2 regions of the Herbaspirillum lusitanum genome follow, and region 1 is predicted to be linked to the other one. Evidence: predicted binding sites of a transcription regulator. Region 1 holds the regulator's gene; the other holds the start of a gene.
What was found. The regulator FliA, encoded in region 1, starts transcription of late flagellar genes. The targets are predictions, from matches to a motif close to CTAAAGTTTNNNNNNNNNNNGCCGNTA.
Positions count from the first base shown of each region.

Region 1 (10,657 bases):
GGAACTGGGCGCGGTCGACTTCGTCACCAAGCCGAAGATCTCGATCCAGAGCGGCATGCAGGAATACACCGAGATGATCGCCGACAAGATTCGCGCGGCATCCAAGGCCAGTATCCGTCCACGCACGATTCCCCATCCGGATGCGCCCAAGGCGAGCGGCGACGGACCGTTGCCGCAGATGCGCAATCCTCTGTTGTCGAGCGAAAAACTGATCATCATCGGCGCCTCCACCGGCGGCACCGAAGCGATCAAGGAATTCCTCATCCGCATGCCGTCCGATTGTCCCGGCATCCTGATTACCCAGCACATGCCGGAAGGCTTCACGCGCTCGTTCGCCCAGCGCCTCGACAACCTGTGCAAGATTTCGGTCAAGGAAGCCGCCGGCAACGAGCGCGTCCTGCCGGGCCACGCCTATATCGCACCGGGCCATTCGCATCTCAAGCTGGTGCGCAGCGGCGCCAATTACATGACGCAGCTCGACCAGGGGCCGCCGGTCAATCGCCATCGGCCATCGGTCGACGTGCTGTTCAATTCGGCGGCGGCCTGCGCCGGCAAGAACGCGGTGGGCGTGATCCTGACCGGGATGGGTAAGGACGGCGCGCTGGGCATGCTCGAAATGCGCAATGCCGGCGCTTACAATTTTGCGCAGGACGAGGCGTCGTGCGTGGTCTTCGGCATGCCGCGCGAAGCGATTGCCGTGGGTGGGGCGCATGAAGTGCTGGCGCTGCAAGCCATGCCGGGCCGGGTGTTGAGTTACCTGGCCGAACACGGCAGTCGTGCATTGCGGGTGTAGTTCGAGTACCATTCAGCCATCCGGAAATTTTGGATCGATTGCTCGCTGTGGGGCCTTAAGTTTTGTCGAATTAGTGTCGTTATCGTCAACAATAGTTTCGAATCAATGGAGTAAAAATCATGGCAGGCCCAAATACCAAGTTTCTCGTTGTAGACGATTTCTCCACGATGCGCCGCATTGTCCGTAACCTGCTCAAAGAGCTCGGTTACACCAATGTGGACGAAGCCGAAGACGGCGTGCAGGGTTTGCAGAAACTGCGCAGCGACACGTTCGATTTCGTGGTGTCGGACTGGAACATGCCGAATATGGACGGTCTGACCATGCTCCAGGAAATCCGCAAGGATCCGGCGCTGGCAAAGTTGCCGGTTCTGATGGTGACCGCCGAAGCCAAGAAGGAAAACATCGTTGCCGCCGCGCAAGCCGGCGCCAATGGTTACGTGGTCAAGCCGTTCACGGCCGCAACGCTGGATGAAAAGCTCGGCAAGATCTTCGAAAAGCTGGAGGCCGGAGGCTAACGTGGATACCGCATCCCAGGAAGCAGTGCCGCCGGACGCGCCGGTAGCCGAGCAGCAGGACCAGTTCCTCGCGCGTATCGGCCACATGACGCGCAGCTTGCATGACAACCTGCGCGGGCTCGGTTTTGACCGTTTGCTGGAAAAAGCTGCCAGCGACATGCCGGACGCGCGGGACCGCCTCGAATACGTGGCGATGATGACCGAGAAGGCCGCTCAGCGCGTGCTGACCGCGACCGAAACCGCTGGTCCGATGCAGGATGCCATCGGCGACGGTGCGGGCACGTTGGCTGCCGAGTGGAAGGCCGTCACCGATGCGCCGTTTTCCGAGAGCGATTACCGCGCTCTGGCGGAAAAGACGCAGGCTTACCTCGGTGCAACACGTGAAAACGTCAGCCTGACCAAGCAGCAACTGCTCGACATCATGATGGCGCAGGACTTCCAGGACTTGACCGGGCAGGTGATCAAGCGCGTTACCGAGGTGGCCCACGACATCGAAAGCCAACTGGTGCAGTTGCTGGTTGATTATTCGCCGCCGGAAGCCAAGCGTGAAGATAGCGGCCTGTTGAACGGTCCGCAGATCAATCCGACCGGTCACAACGTGATCGCCAACCAGAGCCAGGTTGACGATTTACTGGAAAGTCTGGGCTTTTAAGTTGTTTTAACGGCAATTTGCCTGCTCGTAGTATTGCTGCGTGTGGTTTTTGCGACCGCCTGACAGCACCGCAAACCGCCGTCCTGTCTGCCTTCACCCTCTGAAGGCAGATATGGCGCGCTTCCCCTGCCCCGAAATACGGGGCGTTTCGCCCCTTATTCCCGTGATGATTCGAGGCTTCCCTCGCCAATAATTCTGCCTGAGAGTCTCAAAATTCCGCCTTCAAAGCGGAAAGAAGCAATACAGGGGAACGGCAGTGGCCGAAGATAGCGATCAAGAACGGACCGAACAGCCCACGAGCAAACGCATTGAAAAAGCGCGTGAGCAAGGCGACGTGCCGCGCTCGCGCGAGATGGCGACGTGCGTCATGTTGCTGATCGGCGGCAGCACCCTGTGGATGTTCACCGGTCCGCTCGTGACCAGCCTCAATCGCCTCATGGTGTCGACCATGACCTTCGAGCGCGAAATGGCCTTCGATCCTGCCTTGCTGTTCGAACGCATGAGTGGCCACTTCATGGAAGTGGCGATCGCCTGCATTCCCATCGCCTTTCTGATGACGCTGGCGGCTGTGGCTTCGCCGCTGATCCTGGGCGGCTGGCTGTTCAACGGTAGCTCGCTGGAGCCCAAGTTCGATCGCCTCAATCCCATCAAAGGCATCATGAATCTGTTCTCGCTCAATTCGCTGGTCGAGTTGGGCAAGGGCATCCTGAAGAGCGTACTGGTCGGCGTCATCGCGTGGTATGCGATGCGCAGCCATCTCGACGCCGTGCTCAACCTGAGCGTCGAACCGCTCAAGGTGGCCAGCAGCCACATGCCGAATCTGCTGTGGACCTGTTTCATCATGATGGTCTGCGCCTTGATTGGAATTGCCGTGATCGACGTGCCGTACCAGTTGTGGAACTACACTCGCAAGCTCAAGATGTCGCGCCAGGAAGTCAAGCAGGAGCACAAGGAATCCGACGGCGATCCGCTGATCAAGGGCAAGATCCGCGCCCTGCAACGTGCCGCTGCGCGTCGCCGCATGATGTCGGCAGTGCCGACCGCGGACGTGGTGGTGACCAACCCGACTCACTTTGCCGTGGCGCTGAAATACAGCGAGGGCGGTATGTCGGCGCCGCAGGTGGTGGCCAAGGGCACCGAAGCGGTGGCAGCCAACATCCGCAAGATCGCCGCAGAAAACAACGTACCGATCCTCGAAGCGCCGCCGTTGGCGCGTGCGTTGCACTACCACACTGAAATCGGCGACGAGATTCCGGAATCGCTTTACACCGCGGTCGCCGAAGTCCTCGCCTATATCTTCCAACTGCGCACCTACAACAGCAATGGCGGCGTCCGTCCAGAGCAGCCGAGCGACCTTGAGGTGCCGAAGGAACTGGACGATCCACTGTACAAACGCAAGGCCGCCATGGCTGCCGCACAAGCTAGGGCCGCACAATGAACATCAACAGCATGAAACTGCCGGCCTGGGTGCCGATCAAGCATGCGAAGGCGCTCACGGCGCCGATCCTGATCGTCATGATGCTGGCGATGATGGTGCTGCCGCTGCCGGCGTTTGCGCTCGACATTCTGTTCAGCTTCAATATTTCGCTGTCGGTGATCGTGCTGCTGACCGCGCTGTACACCGTCAAGCCGCTCGACTTCGTGGCGTTCCCGGCGGTGCTGCTGGTGAGCACCATGCTGCGCCTGTCGCTCAACGTCGCTTCCACGCGCGTGGTGCTGACCGAAGGCCATACCGGTCCCGACGCGGCAGGTAAAGTGATTGAGGCCTTCGGCCACTTCCTGATCGGCGGCAACTACACCGTCGGTATCGTCGTCTTCATCATCCTGACGATCATCAACTTCACCGTCGTCACCAAGGGTGCCGGCCGTATCGCCGAAGTGGGCGCGCGCTTCACCCTGGATGCGATGCCCGGCAAGCAGATGGCGATCGACGCCGATCTCAACGCCGGCATGATCGGCGAGCCGGAAGCCCGCGCACGCCGCAAGGAAGTGGCGCAAGAAGCCGAATTCTATGGCGCCATGGACGGCGCCAGCAAGTATGTGCGCGGCGACGCCGTGGCCGGCATCATCGTGACCGTGGTCAACATCGTCGGCGGTCTCGTGGTCGGTATGGTCCAGCATGACCTCGCCTTCGACATGGCGTTGAAGAACTACACGCTGCTGGCCATCGGTGACGGCCTGGTCGCACAGATTCCTTCGTTGATCATCTCGACCGCCGCCGGTGTGGTGGTCTCGCGCGTGGCCAATGACCAGGACGTCGGCGGCCAGCTGATCAACCAGTTGTTCGCCAAGGCGGAAGTCCTGTACCTGACCGCGATCATCATCGGCGGCATGGGCATGATCCCGGGCATGCCGCACATCGCCTTCATCATCATCGCCGCTCTGTTGGCTGCTGCGGGTTACTCCGTGAACAAGCGCAAGGAACAGGCCGGTGCGATCGCCGAATTGCCGGCGCCGGTCACGACGCCGCAGGAAATCGAAGAAGCCACCTGGCAGGATATCCTGCCGGTTGACACCCTTGGCCTGGAAGTCGGCTATCGTCTGATCCCGCTGGTGGATAAAGGGCAGGGCGGTGAACTGCTGCGCCGGATCAAGGGCATTCGCAAGAAATTCGCGCAGGAAGTCGGTTTCCTGTCGCCGCCGGTCCATATTCGCGACAACCTCGAACTCAAACCGTCGGCCTATCGCATCGCCTTGAAGGGCGTGGAAATCGGCAAGGGAGAGGCCACTTTCGGCCAGTTCCTGGCGATCAATCCGGGCATGGTCACCGGCCCGCTGCCGGGCCTGATGACCACCGACCCTGCGTTCGGCCTGCCGGCGGTCTGGATCGAAAGCAACATGCGCGAAATGGCGCAGACCATGGGTTACACCGTGGTCGATACCGGCACCGTCATCGCTACTCACCTCAATCATTTGATCACCGTCCACGCGGCCGAATTGCTGGGTCGTCAGGAAGTGCAGCAATTGCTCGATCACATCGGCAAGGACGCGCCGAAGCTGGTCGAGGATCTGGTGCCGAAGGCATTGCCGCTGGGCACGGTTCAGAAAGTGTTGCAAAACCTGCTCATCGAAGGCGTGCATATCCGCGATATGCGGACTATTATCGAAACCCTGGCCGAGCATGCGCCGCGCGTGCAGGAGCCGAACGAACTGACCGCCATCGTGCGCATTGCCCTGGGCCGCGCGATCGTGCAGCAGATTTTCCCGACCGAGAGCGAGCTGTCGGTCATGACGCTGGACAACAAGCTGGAACGTCTGCTGATGCAGGCGATGCAGGCAAGCGGACCGGAGGGCGGCGGCATCGAGCCTGGTCTGGCCGATACACTGATTACCCAAACAGAAAACGCAGCACGTCATCAAGAGCAGTTGGGTTTAACCCCGGTATTGTTGGTCCCGGGTCCTTTGCGGGCATTGCTGGCGCGCTTCTTGCGACGCGCAATGCCTCAACTCCGGGTGCTTTCACACGCTGAAGTTCCTGATTCGAAAACGATTAAAGTTACCAGCCTAGTTGGAGGGCAAGCATGAACGTCAAAAAATTTATTGCAGGTTCGTCGCGAGACGCATGGCGCCAGGTGCGCGAAGCGCTGGGACCTGACGCCGTCATTCTCTCCAACCGGAATATCGACGACGGTGTCGAGATCCTGGCCATGGCCAACGAAGACATGTCGTCGCTGGTGGTGCCGGCCATGTCCAAGGACGCCGTGCCGCGTCCGGCCGTGCGCCGACCGCCTGCGCCGCAACAGTCGCTGCAGGCTGCCGTGCCGCGCACACGCGTCGAACAGCAAGCGCAGAGCCCCGGCGCATCAATGCCGGTCGAACACAATACGGCGCAAGCCGACGCCCGCGTCTGGCGCACCCGCAATGCCGCACGCGCCAGCGCCAAGGAACAGCAGGCACAAGCGCTGACGCCGGCGCAAGTCGCTGCCGGCCCGAAGGCAGCTGCCGCCTCTGCAGCTGCAGCGCGTCCGCAGCAGGCCGGCGTCATGGCTGAATTCGACGGCAAGGATTACGACGAAATCCTGTCCGACGTCATGAGCGAAATTCGCTCCATGCGCGGCGTACTGGAAACTCAACTGGCGGAAATCTCCTGGGGCGGCACGCAAAAGCGCGAGCCGGCCAAGGCCGCGATCATGCGTGAAATGCTGGCCGCCGGTTTCAGCGCCAGCCTGTCGCGCCTGATCACCGAGAACCTGCCGCAAAGCCCGAAATCGCAAGACGCCATGTTCTGGGTCAAGTCGGTGCTGGCCAAGAATCTGATGACCATGGCCAACGAAAACGAGTTGCTGGAGGAAGGCGGCGTCTATGCATTGGTCGGTCCTACCGGCGTTGGCAAAACGACCACGACCGCGAAACTGGCGGCGCGTTGCGTGATGCGTCACGGCCCCGGCAAGCTGGCGCTGATCACCACCGACGGCTATCGTATCGGCGGCTACGAGCAACTGCGCATTTACGGCAAGATTCTCGGCGTGATGGTGCATTCGGTCAAAGATGAATCCGATTTGCGTATCGCACTCGACGAACTGCGCGGCAAACATACTGTCCTGATCGATACCGCCGGCATGGGCCAGCGCGACCAGATGGTAGCCGAACAGGCCGCCATGCTGTCGGGCGCAGGCACCGACATCAAACGCCTGTTGTGCCTCAATGCAACGGCGACCGGCGGCACGCTCAATGAAGTGGTAAGCGCCTATTCCGGCGATGGCCTGGCAGGTTGCATCATTACCAAGCTCGACGAAGCGGCAACCATCGGCAACGTGCTCGATGTTGTCATCCGTCAAAAACTGAATCTGTATTACGTCGCGAACGGTCAGCGCGTGCCGGAAGATTTGCATGTTGCCAACAGGTTGTATCTGGCTGACCGCGCCTTTAAACTGAAGCGTGAAACTGCGCCGTTCGAGTTCCAGGATGCCGAGTTGCCGGTGGTAGTCGGACCGACGGCCACGGCCATGAATGACAAAAGCCTGCGGGAGGTGATCCTTGGCTAGCTATGACGTTGATCAAGCGGAAGGACTGCGACGGATGCTGGAGCGTCCGACGCCGCGCGTGTTCACTTTCTTCTCGGTTCTTCCCGACGACGAAAAAGGCGCGATGCTGATCAATCTGGCAGCCTCTCTTGCCGCCGCTGACCACAACGCATTGTTGGTCGACGCTTGCATGACGCCCTCGGTGATCTTGTCGCGTTTCGGCGGTATCGCCGTGGCGACACTGCTCGACGTCGCGCGTCAGGAGCGGCATCTGGATGAAGCGGTGCGCATGGTGCCGGAAGGTTTTGCGCTGGCGCGCCTGTCGCGCAAGAATGTATCGGCTTCGACCCATCCGCAAGCCTCGCGGCTGGCGCAAATTTTCGACGGCCTGACGGAAGAATCCGACATCACGCTCATCAACGGCGAACTGAACGACGACGAGCTGCTGCCGGTGCCGGCCATGGAAATGGGCGAGATCGTGGTGCACATGTCGACCAGCCCGACCTCGATCAAGGCGGCGTACGTTTTGCTCAAGGGCCTCAGCGACAAGCTCGGCCGCCGTCCTTTCAACCTGCTCGTGAGCGGCGGCTCGGACGCGGAAGCGCAGATGGTGTACGCCAACATGGCGCAGGCCGCCAATCGTTACCTGGCGGCGCAATTGCATTTCATGGGTTCCATCCCGGCAGACGAACACATCCGTCGTGCATCGGGGCAGGGCCGCACCGTGCTGGAAGCATTTCCGCTGGCTGGCGCGACGCTTGCGTTCAAGCGCCTGGCCGATCAGTTTTCGTTATCCAACCTCACCAAGGGCACGTACGGTATGGCGACCGATGGTGCAAGTCTCGGAGTATGACGCGCCTTGCATTGCATGATCGTTCGCACTCACCATTATTGACGAGATGAGTTCTATGTATAACGTCAAAGGAAAGACGGCCAAGAACGACTTGCTCCAGCTGCATGCGGCGCTTGTGAAAAAGCTGGCGCATCAGATGAAGGCAAAGCTTCCGCCCAGCGTGGAAGTGGACGACTTGATTCAGGCAGGCATGATCGGTCTGCTTGATGCCGTCAATCGCTATGAGGAAACGCACGGCGCGCAGTTCGAAACCTATGCCGTGCAGCGTATTCGCGGCGCCATGCTGGATGAACTGCGCAGCAGCGACTGGCTGCCGCGCAGCATCCGTCAGAATACCCGCAAGATCGAAGAAGCCATCCACGTCCTGTTGCAGCAACTCGGTCGTCCGCCGCAGGAGGCCGAAGTCGCCACGCAGCTCAAACTGAGCTTGCCGGAATATCAGGACATGCTGACCGAATGCGGCGGCCATCAGCTGATCTACTACGAAGACTTCCATGACGCCGACGGCGGCCATGAGCATTTCCTCGATCGCTACCAGACCCGCGATACCGACGACCCGTTGCAGAACCTGATCAACGGTGGTTTCCGCGATGCCGTCATCGATTCGATCAAAGCCTTGCCCGAGCGTGAAAAAATCCTCATGGGCCTGTACTATGAACAGGAAATGAACTTGAAGGAAATCGGCGCCGTCATGGGCGTCTCGGAATCGCGGGTTTGCCAGCTGCACAGCCAGGCCATCGCCCGCATGCGCTCGACCTTGAGGGAGCAGGCGTGGACTGGAGTAGCGTAGGAGGATTACTGCTGGCGTTGGGCGGCATCTTGCTGGGCTTGCTGCTCGAAGGAGGCCATCTCGGTTCGATCCTGCAGCCGACCGCTTTCCTGATTGTCTTTGCCGGCACCATCGGCGCCGTGCTGCTGCAAACCAGGCTCGACAATTTCGTCCATGGCGTCAAATTGCTGTCCTGGGTATTTTCTCCACCGGTTCACAATCACCGCAAACTGATCGACAACATCACGGTCTGGAGCGGTATCTCGCGGCGCGAAGGTTTGCTGCATCTCGAAGAACACATGAACGACAGCAGCGATCCTTTCGTCAAGAAAGGTTTGCGCCTGCTGATCGATGGCATCACACCGGCCAAGCTGCTCGACATTCTCGAGGTCGACACCACCGCTTACGAGACCCGCCAACGCCAGGCCCTCAAGATATGGGAAGCGGCTGGCGGCTATTCGCCGACGATCGGCATCCTCGGCGCGGTGCTCGGCCTGATCCACGTGATGGAAAATTTATCCGACCCCGCCAAGCTGGGCGGCGGCATTGCGGTGGCTTTCGTGGCGACCATCTACGGCGTCGGCCTGGCCAATCTGTTCTTCCTGCCGGTGGCCAACAAGCTCAAGGAACTGCTTGCAGTGGAAGTGAACCGGCGCGACATGGTGGCCGACAGCTTGTTCGGCATCGCCAGCGGCGACAATCCGCGCGTCATCCAGGAGCGCGCAGAGTCGTATTTCGTCACTACATGATCTACTGAGGCATCCACTCATCATGGCGCGAAAAAAACGGGAAGAAGAGCATGAGAACCACGAGCGCTGGCTGGTTTCCTATGCCGACTTCATCACGCTGCTGTTTGCCTTTTTCGTCGTCATGTATGCCATTTCGCAGGTCAATGAAGGCAAGTACAAAATCCTCGCCGACTCGCTGATCAACGCCTTCGGCAAGGAGCCGGTGTCGACGGCTCCGATTGTCGTCCAGGCCGGCGGCCAAGGCACCCAGCAATCCGTCGCACCTAAGATTACCCTGCAGAAGCCGCGCAGCAACGAAGCGCTGCGCCGTGAAAAAGAGCGCATGACCGACATGGCGCGCGACATCCTGCAAGTGCTGGCGCCGCTGGTGCAGGAGGGCAAGGTGCGGGTCACGCAAACAAGTGTCGGCGTCAATGTCGAGATCAACGCCAATGTCCTGTTCGCACCCGGCGACGCCAAGGTCAGCAGGGAGTCGGAAGAAACCCTGATCGCCATCGCCCGCGTGCTGAAGAACGACGATCACGCGATCCAGATCGAGGGCCACACCGACAATACGCAGATCAACACCAGCGTGTTTCCTTCCAACTGGGAGTTGTCGGCGGTGCGCGCCAGCACGGTGGCACGGCTGTTCAACAACCAGGGCATCGCCGACCTGCGCCTGACGGCGGTGGGGCATGGATCGAACCAGGCAGTGGCTTCCAACGATACGCCTGAAGGACGGTTGCGCAATCGTCGCGTCGACGTGATGATCCTGTCGCGATTGGCGGAACAGGCCACCGAGGTGCCGTTTGCAGAAGAGGGCGGCAAGGTCGCTCAGCCCATTCAGCCAGTGCATCCCAAGCCGGCGCCATAAAGCAAAAAGCCCGTTCTCGCGAACGGGCTTTTCAAATTCTGGTGCGAGGAAAAATCAGCCGATGCCGAGCGGTCGGCCCGAGCTGCGCAGGCTCGATTGGCCGTCAGGACCGTAGAAGGAGCCGTTGCTTTTGCCTTGCAGGATGTTCATGGCGTTCTGGTTGATCGCCATTTGCTTGCCGATCAACAGGCCATTGAGACGATTCAGTTCGCGCGCGGATTGCGCCAGCGCAAACAGTTCTTCCCACACTTGCTTGTCTTCGGCCGAACCGTGTTGTTCGATCCATGATTGCATGCCGTTCTCGCCGGCCGTGAATCCCAACGCAGCCAGCGCCTTGTGGCGCTGATCAGCCAATGTTGCCATGTTGGCGACAATATTGGCCTTGTCATTGATGATTTCCGGAATCTTGTCAGCATCGCCATTGCCGCTGAGCAAATCCTGCTCTTGCTGCAATGCCGCCACCAGGCGCGACGCGACGTGCTTTTCGTCAGCGAGTGTATGAGATGGCA
Region 1 covers NZ_QXFG01000008.1:147,512-158,168, forward strand. Annotated here, with positions in the region: gene DXT88_RS09105 (protein-glutamate methylesterase/protein-glutamine glutaminase) at 1-793, shown strand, start outside; gene cheY (chemotaxis response regulator CheY) at 913-1,308, shown strand; gene cheZ (protein phosphatase CheZ) at 1,262-1,960, shown strand; gene flhB (flagellar biosynthesis protein FlhB) at 2,217-3,398, shown strand; gene flhA (flagellar biosynthesis protein FlhA) at 3,395-5,485, shown strand; gene flhF (flagellar biosynthesis protein FlhF) at 5,482-6,945, shown strand; gene DXT88_RS09135 (MinD/ParA family ATP-binding protein) at 6,980-7,777, shown strand; gene DXT88_RS09140 (RNA polymerase sigma factor FliA) at 7,833-8,567, shown strand; gene DXT88_RS09145 (flagellar motor protein) at 8,549-9,295, shown strand; gene motD (flagellar motor protein MotD) at 9,318-10,148, shown strand; gene DXT88_RS09155 (flagella synthesis protein FlgN) at 10,203-10,657, opposite strand, start outside.

Region 2 (10,657 bases), on a different contig from region 1:
TGGTTTTCAGAGTGGTGTTGCTGGTCATTGCGGTCTCCTGTTGATGCGCCGTGATCGGCGCGGCAAGACAACTTTAGTCCATCGCCAGCGCAGCAGGGAGTAACAAGATTGTCGTGATTCCAGCGCCTCCGGCCAGCGGCGTCGACAGCCAGCGGCGCGTGCGCGCCTGGCCGATGGCGCGTACATGGCCAGCCGCTTCCAGTCCGGCCAGTGCGCGCTGCAAGGTGCGCTGACTGACGCCAAGCGCCAACGCCAGAGATGACGTCGACCATGCTTCACCGTCGGCAAGCAAAGCCAGCAACGCGGCCTGGTCGCCGGCAATGGGCGGCGCCAGCACCACGACTTCGCGTTCGTCCAGCGGCTTGAGCACGAAGCCGCGCGGGGTGGCCTCGATCTGCGCCAGCGTCGCGACCAGCGCACGCAAGCGACCGATTTCCACGCGCAAACGTGCGCGGTGCGATTCGTCCGGACGGCGTGTATTGAAGGCGCGGGCGATCAAGGCTTCGCGATCGACGTCGCCAGGCCAGGCTTCCGCCAGTGCGCGCACCAGCGTGAACAACACCGGCCTGCGCGCCAGCGGTTTCCACGCTGATCCTGATCCTGATCCAGACCCATCCCCATCCCCTACCGCCACACCGCGTCGGCAAGCATCGATCACCAACGCCTCCGACGCCAACAGTGCAGCAACCTGATCCAGCCGTAAAGTCTGCTCGCGACCTGCGGAAACACGCCGGGCCGCGGGACGAGCAAGCGCCGACCGCGTTTCCTTCACCTCGGCCAGCAAAGCCGGCACGCCGGCCTGCATCGCTGCATCATGCGCACGCGTCAGCGCCGCGTGGGCGGCATCGATATGCAGCGAACGCAGAGCCAGTTCCGCCGCCGTCAACGCAGCCACCGCGGCAAGCGCCGGCGACAAGCCGCGCGCATCGAGCCGCGCCAGCGCGGCTTCGGCCTGCTCGAGACGACCCAGCAATACCAGTCGCCGCACCGCAATCAGCCGCGCCTGCACGGCGTTGGCGCGATCGCCGTGGGCGTCCAGCGCGACCGTGGCCGCCGCCAGTGCACGCGGCGAACTGCCGATGTCGCGTACGGCTAGCGCCACCTCGGCTTCGGCGACGATGCAACGGGCGCGCGCCAGTTCTTCATGCGCGCCGAAACCGCGGGCGGCGCGGCGCAACAGTTCCCGTGCGCGCGGATGCTCGCCGAGCTGGGCCATGGCGATGCCGCGCAAGGCCAGCGCCGGCGGATCGTCGCGCAAGGCGACGCGCTTGAGGGCGCCGAGCGCATCGCCTTGCGCGAGCGCCCGCGCGGACGCGGCAATGAGAGAGTCCATGTACTGTTTATCCGAGGTCCGCAGCAGCGCTTTGCTGCACCGGATCGACGTGGGTCATGACGTCGAGCACGTGATGCTGTTCCATGACGCGCCGGCGCGCCAGCGTGGCGATGGCGTGGCCTTGCGTGACGGTCTGTTCGCCGTCCAGTTCGAGATGCACGTCGACGATGGTGAGGTCACCCATCTTGCGCGTGCGCAGATCATGCAGGCCGAAGACGCCGGGCGTTTCCAGCAGCGTGCGGCGGATCGCCTGCGATTCTTCTTCCGACACAGCCTTGTCCATCAGGTCGTTGAGCGCGCGCCAGAAAAACACCGCGCCGGTGCGCACGATCATGAGACCGACGATCAGCGCCGCAATCGGATCAAGCAAGGGGAAACCGAGCAGGTTGCCGGCAATCCCCAGCGCCACCACCAGCGACGACACCGCGTCCGAACGCGCATGCCAGGCGTTGGCCACCAGCATGCTGGAACGCACGCGCTCGGCGACGCCCAGCATGTAACGGAACAGCACCTCCTTGCTGACGAGCGTGGCCACCGCCACCCACAAGGCCGCCAGATGCACCTGCGGGACATTGGGCGCCTGCAGCTTGAAGACGGCCGACACCAGCATGCCGATGCCGACCGCCAGCAGCGCGCCGCCCAGCGCCAGCGACGCGGCGGTCTCGAAGCGCTGATGGCCGTACTGATGATCGGCGTCGGCCGGGCTGCGGCTCTGGCGCGCGGCGAACAGCACGACGAAATCGGCCACCAAATCCGACAGCGAATGAATGCCGTCGGCGACCAGCGCCTGCGAGCCGGAAAACAGTCCGGTGATGATCTGCAACGTGGTCAGCACGACGTTGACGACGATGCTGACCAAGGTGCTTTGGCGCCCCGCGAGATAGCGGCGGTCGGCACTTGCGGTGTCGTTCTTATCGATAATTAGCATATTGACAATTTGTACTTTTGAGCTTAAACAACCCTTGTACTTCACCGCGATTTACAGGATCATCTTGCCACATAACAATTCACCTAAAGGAACCGGGAATCCTGCCGATGAGTTCTGCACAAGGACTTCCGAGAAATAACATGGAACAAACAAGCCCGCAATCGCTGTCGCTCAACTTCGACAGAGTCAGCGGAGAACTGGTCGCTGCATTCACCCCGGTGGCGGGTGTTCAAGTCCCCAATCTCGTGATGCTGAAACAGACCCTTGCCGATGGCGGCTTCACCAAGCTGTACATCGATGAAGCGGCTCTCGGCGATTTTGCCGCCAAGATCGCCGACGGCAAGGAAGCGCACTCGCAAAAGATCGGCGAACGGCGCGACGGCGAGTTCGTGATTGAAATCTCCGACGACCTCATGGAAGCATACCTGACACTGGTGCCGCCGCAAGGCGGACGCGCGCGCGCCGTCGACGTCGTCAATGAAATCCGCGCCCAGGGCATCACGCAAGGCATCCTGCACGAAAAGCTGCGCGGCGCGCTCGGCGTCGGTCACTGTTCCAGGCTGCTGATCGCGCGCGGCGAGGATCCGGTGCAGGGCGAACACGCCCGCTTCGAATCCTTGCTCGACAAGAAGGAAGAAGAACTCGCCGAAATCGACGACGATGCCGTGGTGCATTATGCCGACCTCGGTCACCTGCTGCTGATCAACGTCGGCGACCCGCTGATGCGGCGCACGCCGCCGGTGCCGGGCGTCAACGGCGTCAACATCAAGGGCCAGGCGGTGCCTGCGCTGCCGGTTCCGGATCTCGGTTTCAACAAGGATTGCGTCGGCGCCGAACCCTCCAAGGACGACCCCGACCTGCTGGTCGCGGCCATCGCCGGCCAACCGCAGCTGATCACCAACGGCGTCAAGATCAACCCCATCGTCGAGATCGAGGATGTCGACCTGAGCACCGGCAACGTCGAGTTTTCCGGCACGGTCAAGATCAAGGGCGACGTCAAGACCGGCATGCGCCTGCGCGTGTCCGGCGATGTCTTCGTCGGCGGCACGGTGGAAGCGGCCGAGATCATTGCCGGCGGCAACATCACCGTCAAAGGCGGCATCATCGGCCACGCCGAAACCCAACCCGGCATGGCGTCCATCGTCGCCAAGGTCAAGGCGGAAGGTTGCGTGCAGGCGCTGTTCGCCGAAAGCGCGCACATCGAAGCGGGCGACAGCATCATGCTGGCCGGCAATGCGCGCCAGTGCGAAATGCTCGCCGGCAACGAGATCCTGGTCGGCAAGACCAATCCGAAGCTGGGCCAGATCATCGGTGGCCGCGCCCAGGCCACCATGCTGATCAAGGCGGTCGCGTTCGGCTCGTCAAGCGCCGCCACCACCAGGATCCAGGTCGGCCTCGATCCCTATCTGGAAGAAAAGCTGCGCGCCAAGGAACAGGAATTCCAGCGCAAACTCGACGACCTCAACCGCGTCATCAAGCAGCTGGCCCATTACAAGCAGAATCCCGAGAAAGCGCGCAACGGCGCCGGCGAAGAAGCCGAACTCAATCGCAAGCTGCTGGCACAAGAGGTCAAGGACCTGGTGGCCGAGCAAAACGAGATGAAGGAAGATCTGGTCGCAGCGGAATCGGCGCGCATCGTCGCCGTCAAGGCCGTCTACGAAGGCGTGGAAATGCGCATCGCAAAACAGGTCTGGCAAGTGCTCAGCGACCTCGGCGGCGGTACCGCGCAGCTGCAGGGCGGCAAGATTTCCTTCGGCGGAAAATAAGGAAGCAAGCGATGGTTGATTTACCCGTGCTGGACGGCGCCGGCTTGCGTGCCCTGGCCGAACGCAGCGCGGCCGTGACGGTCGCCTGCGCCTGCAACGAAGCAAGCCTCGCAGCGTGGACCAGCACGCCGCTGTCCTTTCCCGAAACCCTGCTGCAAGACATCGGCACGCTGCTGCCCGATCCCTACGATGAACCCGGCTTCGCCGAATACCATCCCGGCGGCACCCGCTACGAATCGGCCGACGCGCCGGTGGCGCCGCGCCACTTTCCCTACAACCGCTGCAATGTCGCCGCCTGCAAGGTCTGCGGCCGCTGCTATCTGCGCTATACCGAAGCGGGAGGCTATTTTGTCGACCGCCGCATCCGTGCGCTGAACCGGCCGGCCTTGGTGGTCGACGCCGCCCTGGCGCTTTCTTAAGCCTTCATGCGCATCGCGGTGATGATGCCGTAGGCGCACAGCGTTTCCTTTCCGTCGCGCACCGCGCCCACTTCGATCTGGCAAATGGTCAGCGTCCTGCCGCTCTTGACCACCCTGCCGCGGCCGATGAAATACTCCCCCTGCGCCGGCGCCAGCAGATTCAGCTTGAGCTCCGTGGTCAGCACTTCTTCGCCGGCATCGAACAGGCTCATCGCGGCATAGCCGCCCGCAGTGTCGGCAATCGTGGTGCTCATGCCGGCGTGCAGGAAACCGTTCTGCTGGCCCAGCTCGGGACGAAAATCGAGACGGATCTCGACCAGTCCCGGCGTCACGCTGTGCAGCCGCGCGCCGATGGTGCGCAGCGCGCCCTGCCGTGAAAAACTCTCTTCGACGCGGCGGATCATGTCCGCATCCACTGCTTCCACAAGCGTTCCTGTCATCGTTGTCTCCTGTATTTTTTGTTCGTCGATGCTAACTCATTTCGTCACTTCCGCGCATGCAGTTCGCTCGCCATCAATATCTGGAACAGCGTGTCGGCCGGACGGCTCAGGCGTTTTGCCGCCAAGGCCACATACTCGACATCGGGAAACACCGGCAGGCTGGCATGGTTGACCGGCAGGCTCAGTTCGCGTGACGCCAGGTGCTGCGGCAGCACGGTCAGCCCGAGGCCGCCGCGCGCCGCCGCCATGCAGCCGGCGTGGCTGCCGCTGGTGCAGACGATGCGCCAGTGACGTCCTGCCGCCCCCAGGGTGGCCAGGATCGCCGCGCGCGTCACGCTCGGCTCGGGCAGCAGGATCAGCGGCAGCGGTTGCGCCAGGTCGACCACGGTTTCCGGCCGCGCCAGCCAGACCAGCGGTACGCGGAACATGGCCTGCCCGCGCTGCTCGCCGGGACGGCGCTTGCCGACGATCAGGTCGAGGTCGCCGTTGTCGAGGCGCTGGTACAGCTCGCCGGTGAGGCCGATGGTGATTTCCAGCTCGACTTCGGGATGCTTGTTGCGGAACGCCGCCAGCATGTCCGGCAAAGGTCCCATCGCCAGATCGTCCGGGGCGCCGAAGCGCACCCGCCCGCGCAGCCTGGGCGCGGTGAACTGGGCCTCGGCGCGGGCGTGCGCTTCGAGAATCAGGCGCGCGTGCACCAGCAGGCTCTCGCCGTCCGCGGTCAGCGCCAGCGAATGCGTGTCGCGCACGAACAACCGTCGGCCGCTGCCGTCCTCGAGACGGCGGATGTGGTCGCTCACGCTCGACTGCGTCAGCCCGAGCCGGCGACCGGCCTCGCTGAAGCTGCTGGAAGCGGCCACGGTGGTGAAGGTCTTGAGCCAGACCGGATTGAACATGGGTGCTCCTGACACATATGCATCCGCTTATCGGCATATCCGATTACAGTTCGGATGATTAAAGGGGTTCCCGATGATAGGCCTTTTTCCTATCATGTGGCAAAGGCTGCTTCGGCCTTCTTCCTTCTTCCTTCTTGCCATCATGAAACGCTACTTCCCCGACACCTTCACCCGGATGCTGCTCGGCACCGTCCTGCTCGCCACGCTGCTGCCGGCCACCGGCCGCTTCGAAGAACTCATGCACCTGGCCAGCAACACCGCCATCGCGCTGCTGTTCTTCCTGCACGGCGCGCGGCTGTCGCGCGAAGCGGCGCTGTCCGGTTTCAAGCAGCCGCGCCTGCACCTGCTGACGCTGGCCTGTACCTTCGTGCTGTTTCCACTGCTCGGGCTGGCCCTGCAGCACCTGTTTCCCGGCTTGCTGACGCAGGAGTTGTGGCTGGGCGTGCTGTTCGTCTGCACGCTGTCGTCGACCGTGCAATCGTCGATCGCCTTCACCTCGATTGCGCGCGGCAACGTGCCGGCGGCGATCTGCGGCGCCACCGCCTCGAACCTGCTGGGCATCGTCTTCACGCCCGTCCTGGTGACGCTGCTGCTGCACCGCCATCACGACGGCGGCGGCTTGCAACAAGTCAGCGGCATCCTGCTGCAACTGTTGCTACCGTTCGTGCTGGGCAACGTGCTGCGGCCGTGGATCGGCGACTGGGTGCTGCGCAAAAAAGGCTTGCTGGCGGTGGTCGATCGCGGCGGCATCCTGCTGGCGGTGTATGCCGCGTTCAGCGTGGCGGTGGCGCAGGGCGTGTGGCATCTGTTTCCGCCGCAACAGCTGGCGCTGCTGGTGCTGGTCAACGCCATTCTGCTGGGCGGCGTGCTGACGCTGACCACCTTCGGCAGCCGCGCGCTGGGCTTTGCGCGCGCCGATGAAATCGTGCTGGTGTTCTGCGGCTCGAAAAAATCGCTGGCCTCGGGCATCCCGATGGCGTCGGTGCTGTTCAGCAGCAGCGGCGTGGGCATCGTGCTGCTGCCCATTATGGTATTCCACCAGATGCAGCTGATGCTGTGCGCGATACTGGCGCGGCGCTATGCGGAACGTCAGGATGCCGATGATTTGTTGCAGGCCGCCGCCGACGGCAAGGCGCAAACCGCCTGATCGCTTGCCTCCTCCAAAGGCTACTGACAGGATGGTGTCAGTAGCCCTGGATCATGATGTCTTCCATGCCCTCCGGCATATCTCTCAACCAAAAAGGAAGACATCATGACAACGCAAATCAACTGGTTCGAAATCCCCGTCACCAACCTGTCGCGTGCGACCAAGTTCTACGAAGCCGTATTCGATGCCAAGCTGCACGTCGAAACCGATTTCGACGCGGCGCCGATGGCGATCTTCCACAACGCCGCCAAGGAAAGCTGCGGCTGCCTGACCGAAACCCAGGCCTTCAAGGCCAGCACCGACGGCGTGCTGGTGTATCTCGACGCCGGCGCATCGATCCAGCAAGCCATCGACCGCATCGCGCCGGCCGGCGGCAAGGTCGTACTCGACAAGCTGGAACTGCCGAAGCAGCTCGGCTACATCGCCCACTTCATCGACACCGAAGGCAACCGCGTCGCATTGCACGCGATGAAGTAAAAGAAACAATAAGCGCCTGCAACCATGCCCACCTGCATCAACAGATCGTGGTGGGCGGCGCCTGCGACTCATGCCAGAATGGCAGCCATTTCCCCTGTTGCCAAAATCCATGCGCCGAGCCGACCGCCTGTTCCAGATCACCCAGTACCTGCGCGGGCGCCGTCTCACCACGGCGCGTCAGCTGGCCGAATGGCTGTCGGTGTCGGAGCGCACGGTGTATCGCGACATCCGCGACCTGTCGCTGTCGGGCGTGCCGGTGCAGGGCGAGGCGGGTGTCGGCTATCGCATCAACAAGACCGGTTTCGATCTCCCTCCGCTCATGTTCTCGCCTGACGAAATCGACGCGCTGGTGATCGGCATGCGCATGGTGCAGGCCTGGGGCGGTCCGCAACTGGCCGCGTCGGCGGCGGCCTCGCTGGCCAAGATCGTGCTGGCGCTGCCCAAGGACAAACGCGACTTCGTCGAAAACACCGCCTTGTTTGCGCCCAGCTTCCACATCGACCAGGCCCATGGCGAGCGGCTGGAAGAAATCCGCCAGGCCATCGGCAAGCGTTGCACGCTGCAACTCGATTACGTCGACGCGCGCGGCCAGGCCACGCAGCGCATCGTGTGGCCGCTGGCGCTGTACTTCTGGGGCGGCGGCTGGTCAATCGCCGCGTGGTGCGAAACGCGCAGCGACTTTCGTTCGTTCCGGCTCGATCGCGTGCGCGCGATGACGCCGGCGCACACCTATCCGGACGAGAGCGGCAAGCGCCTGGCCGACTTCGTGCGCGCCGTACGTAAATCGCAGTATCAGGATTCCGCATAACCAGATGCCGATTTCTTCGTTCGCATCGGCGCGGCTTCGGTTTAGTCTGCAAGTCACGACAACCAGGCCGAGGTCTCCATGCACCGCGCGACGAACAAGAACAATCCGGTTACTGCATCCGCTTCTTCGCCAATCTCTTCATCCGCGATGGCAGCCAACGCCGGCTTCAGCCTGGCCGACCGCTGTGTCTTGTGCGTCGGCGGCCTGACCGGCGCGCGCAATCATTATCGCGTCGCCATCGAAGAGCGCCATGGCAAGTTCATCCACCACGACGGCGGCCGCGAAGACAGCCTGCACCGCCTGCAACCGATGCTGAACGGCGCCGACATGGTGCTGTGCGCTTCCGGCAACATCAGCCACAACGCCTACCACCTGGTCAAACAACTCTGCAAGAAACTGGGCAAGCCCTGCGTCATGGTCAAGGGCACCGGCATCGCCTCCTTCATCGACGGACTCGGCAGCCTGAGCGGCAAGTTGTCGTCTTCGCAACGCGGCGAGACCGTGCTCAAATCCGGACGGCACGCCTGATCCATCTCTCCCTGCGAGGCCGTTAGCCAAAAACTCAAAAGCCCCCTACAATCTGCGCAACGCATCATCACCGTTTCGATTATTCGATGGCGTCGGAGCATCAGCTAGCGACGCCACGCGCACCAGGGAGTCTGTTTGAAAACCATCCATCGCATCGCGCTTGCCTGCGCGCTGCTGGCGCCGGGCCTTGCCGGCATGAACGGCGTCGCCCACGCGGCGCCCGCGGCGACCTTCGGCATTGAAGTCGGCAACGCGCTGTTGTGCCTCAATCAGCTCAACAGCAAATATTTCTACGATTATCTTTTCGAAGCCTTCGGCAAGCCGTACAAGACCGAAGGCGGCGCCTACTGGTTCAAGGCCGCCGGCAGCAATCTCTGGGGCATGGAAGTCACCGATATCCTGGTCAACGACAGCAGCAGCCCGGCCGATTTCATCGGCGCCAATATCAACGGCACGCCGCAAGCACTGAGCGATGCCATCACCAAGAGCGTCGGCATCCGCTTCACGCTGGATGACGCCACCAAATATTCGCTGCGCCAGTCGCAGGCCGGCAGCGTGATCGCCTACGCCGATACCAAGGCCAAGATCTACTGCGCCAAATCCAAGTACCTGGTGCCGGGCAAGCAATAACGCTTGCGCACTCAGAATGCAAAAAAACGGCCTCGCTTCATGCTGAGGCCGTTTTCTTTTCTGCAATACCGATCAATCCGCTGCCGGGAAATCCAGCACCGTGTCGTTGACGCGATTGAACAGGTTGGTGAAGGTGATCGCGGTCACCGCCAGCAAGGTGTCGACGATCTGCGCGTCGCTGTAGCCGGCCGCCTTGACCGCGGCGACGGATGCCGCCGGCACGGTGCCGCGAGTGGTCACCAGCTCCCGCACGAACAAGGTCAATGCATCCAGTTGCGCGTCGCCGGATGCTTCGGCGCGGCGCAGGCCGATCACGGCTTCGGCCGAGAAGCCCAACTTCTTGGCCATCAGCGAGTGCGCAGCGAGACAGTAATCGCACTCCACTGCTTCGCTGACCGCCAGCTTGATGGCTTCGACCTGCTTGCCCTTGAGCGAGCTCTTGCGCAGCGCTGTATCCAGGTTGAGTGCGGCTTCCAGCGCTACCGGGCTGTTGGAGCCGATGTCGGCGTAGGCGTTCGGCACCTTGCCGACCGCACCCTTGATGGCGGTAAACAGTTGCGCGGCCGGGCCGGTGGCGGTGGAGATATCTTGAGTATGGAGACGGGGCATGATGCTTCCTTTCAGTAAGAAAAAATAAGAGCAAACAAATTAATTGGAATGTGTTCACAACCGGCGCCGTTGCAATCGAGCGCGGTATGGAAGAAGTATAAGGAGACCGAATGGAATTTTTAATGGCAAAATACGCCAATTAATTGACCAATCGTACCAATCAGACTTTTCCGGATCTTTCCGCCATGAACCACGCCACCGACACCCTGAGCCGCCTGCTCCAGCTCTATCCCGTACGCACCACGCTCGACATTCGCTGCCACTTCGGCGCGCCGTGGCAGTTGCCCGAACCGACGTCGGCGCCCGGCGTGGTGCGCTATCACATGATCGTGTCCGGCGACGCGCTGATGGAAGCCAACGGCGAACGCGGCGTGGCGCTGCAGGCCGGCGACATCGTGGTGTTTCCGCGCGGCAGCGCGCACAAGCTGCACGCGGGGCGGGGAAAGGCGATCGCGCAGCAGGTCGCCACGCGCAGCGATGATTTATTGATACGCATGGAAAATGGCGGCGCCGGCGCGGCCACCGACATCCTGTGCGGCCAGTTCCATTTCGACGCCGCGGCCTCGGCCGCGCTGTTACCGTCGCTGCCGGCAACGCTGCTGGTGCGCACCGCGGGACGCGCCGATTTTGCCGGGCTGCAGGCGCTGATGAAGATGCTGCAGGTCGAGATCGAAGC
Region 2 covers NZ_QXFG01000005.1:145,739-156,395, reverse strand. Annotated here, with positions in the region: gene DXT88_RS04880 (Vgb family protein) at 1-28, opposite strand, end outside; gene DXT88_RS04875 (helix-turn-helix domain-containing protein) at 74-1,333, opposite strand; gene DXT88_RS04870 (cation diffusion facilitator family transporter) at 1,341-2,261, opposite strand; gene DXT88_RS04865 (DUF342 domain-containing protein) at 2,402-4,027, shown strand; gene DXT88_RS04860 (hypothetical protein) at 4,039-4,446, shown strand; gene DXT88_RS04855 (PaaI family thioesterase) at 4,443-4,886, opposite strand; gene DXT88_RS04850 (LysR family transcriptional regulator) at 4,931-5,782, opposite strand; gene DXT88_RS04845 (bile acid:sodium symporter family protein) at 5,925-6,929, shown strand; gene DXT88_RS04840 (VOC family protein) at 7,035-7,406, shown strand; gene DXT88_RS04835 (helix-turn-helix transcriptional regulator) at 7,516-8,214, shown strand; gene DXT88_RS04830 (DUF2325 domain-containing protein) at 8,293-8,742, shown strand; gene DXT88_RS04825 (hypothetical protein) at 8,878-9,372, shown strand; gene DXT88_RS04820 (carboxymuconolactone decarboxylase family protein) at 9,445-9,981, opposite strand; gene DXT88_RS04815 (AraC family transcriptional regulator) at 10,167-10,657, shown strand, end outside.
Region 2: the regulator FliA is predicted to act here: its motif matches at 2,345-2,371, upstream of DXT88_RS04865 (DUF342 domain-containing protein).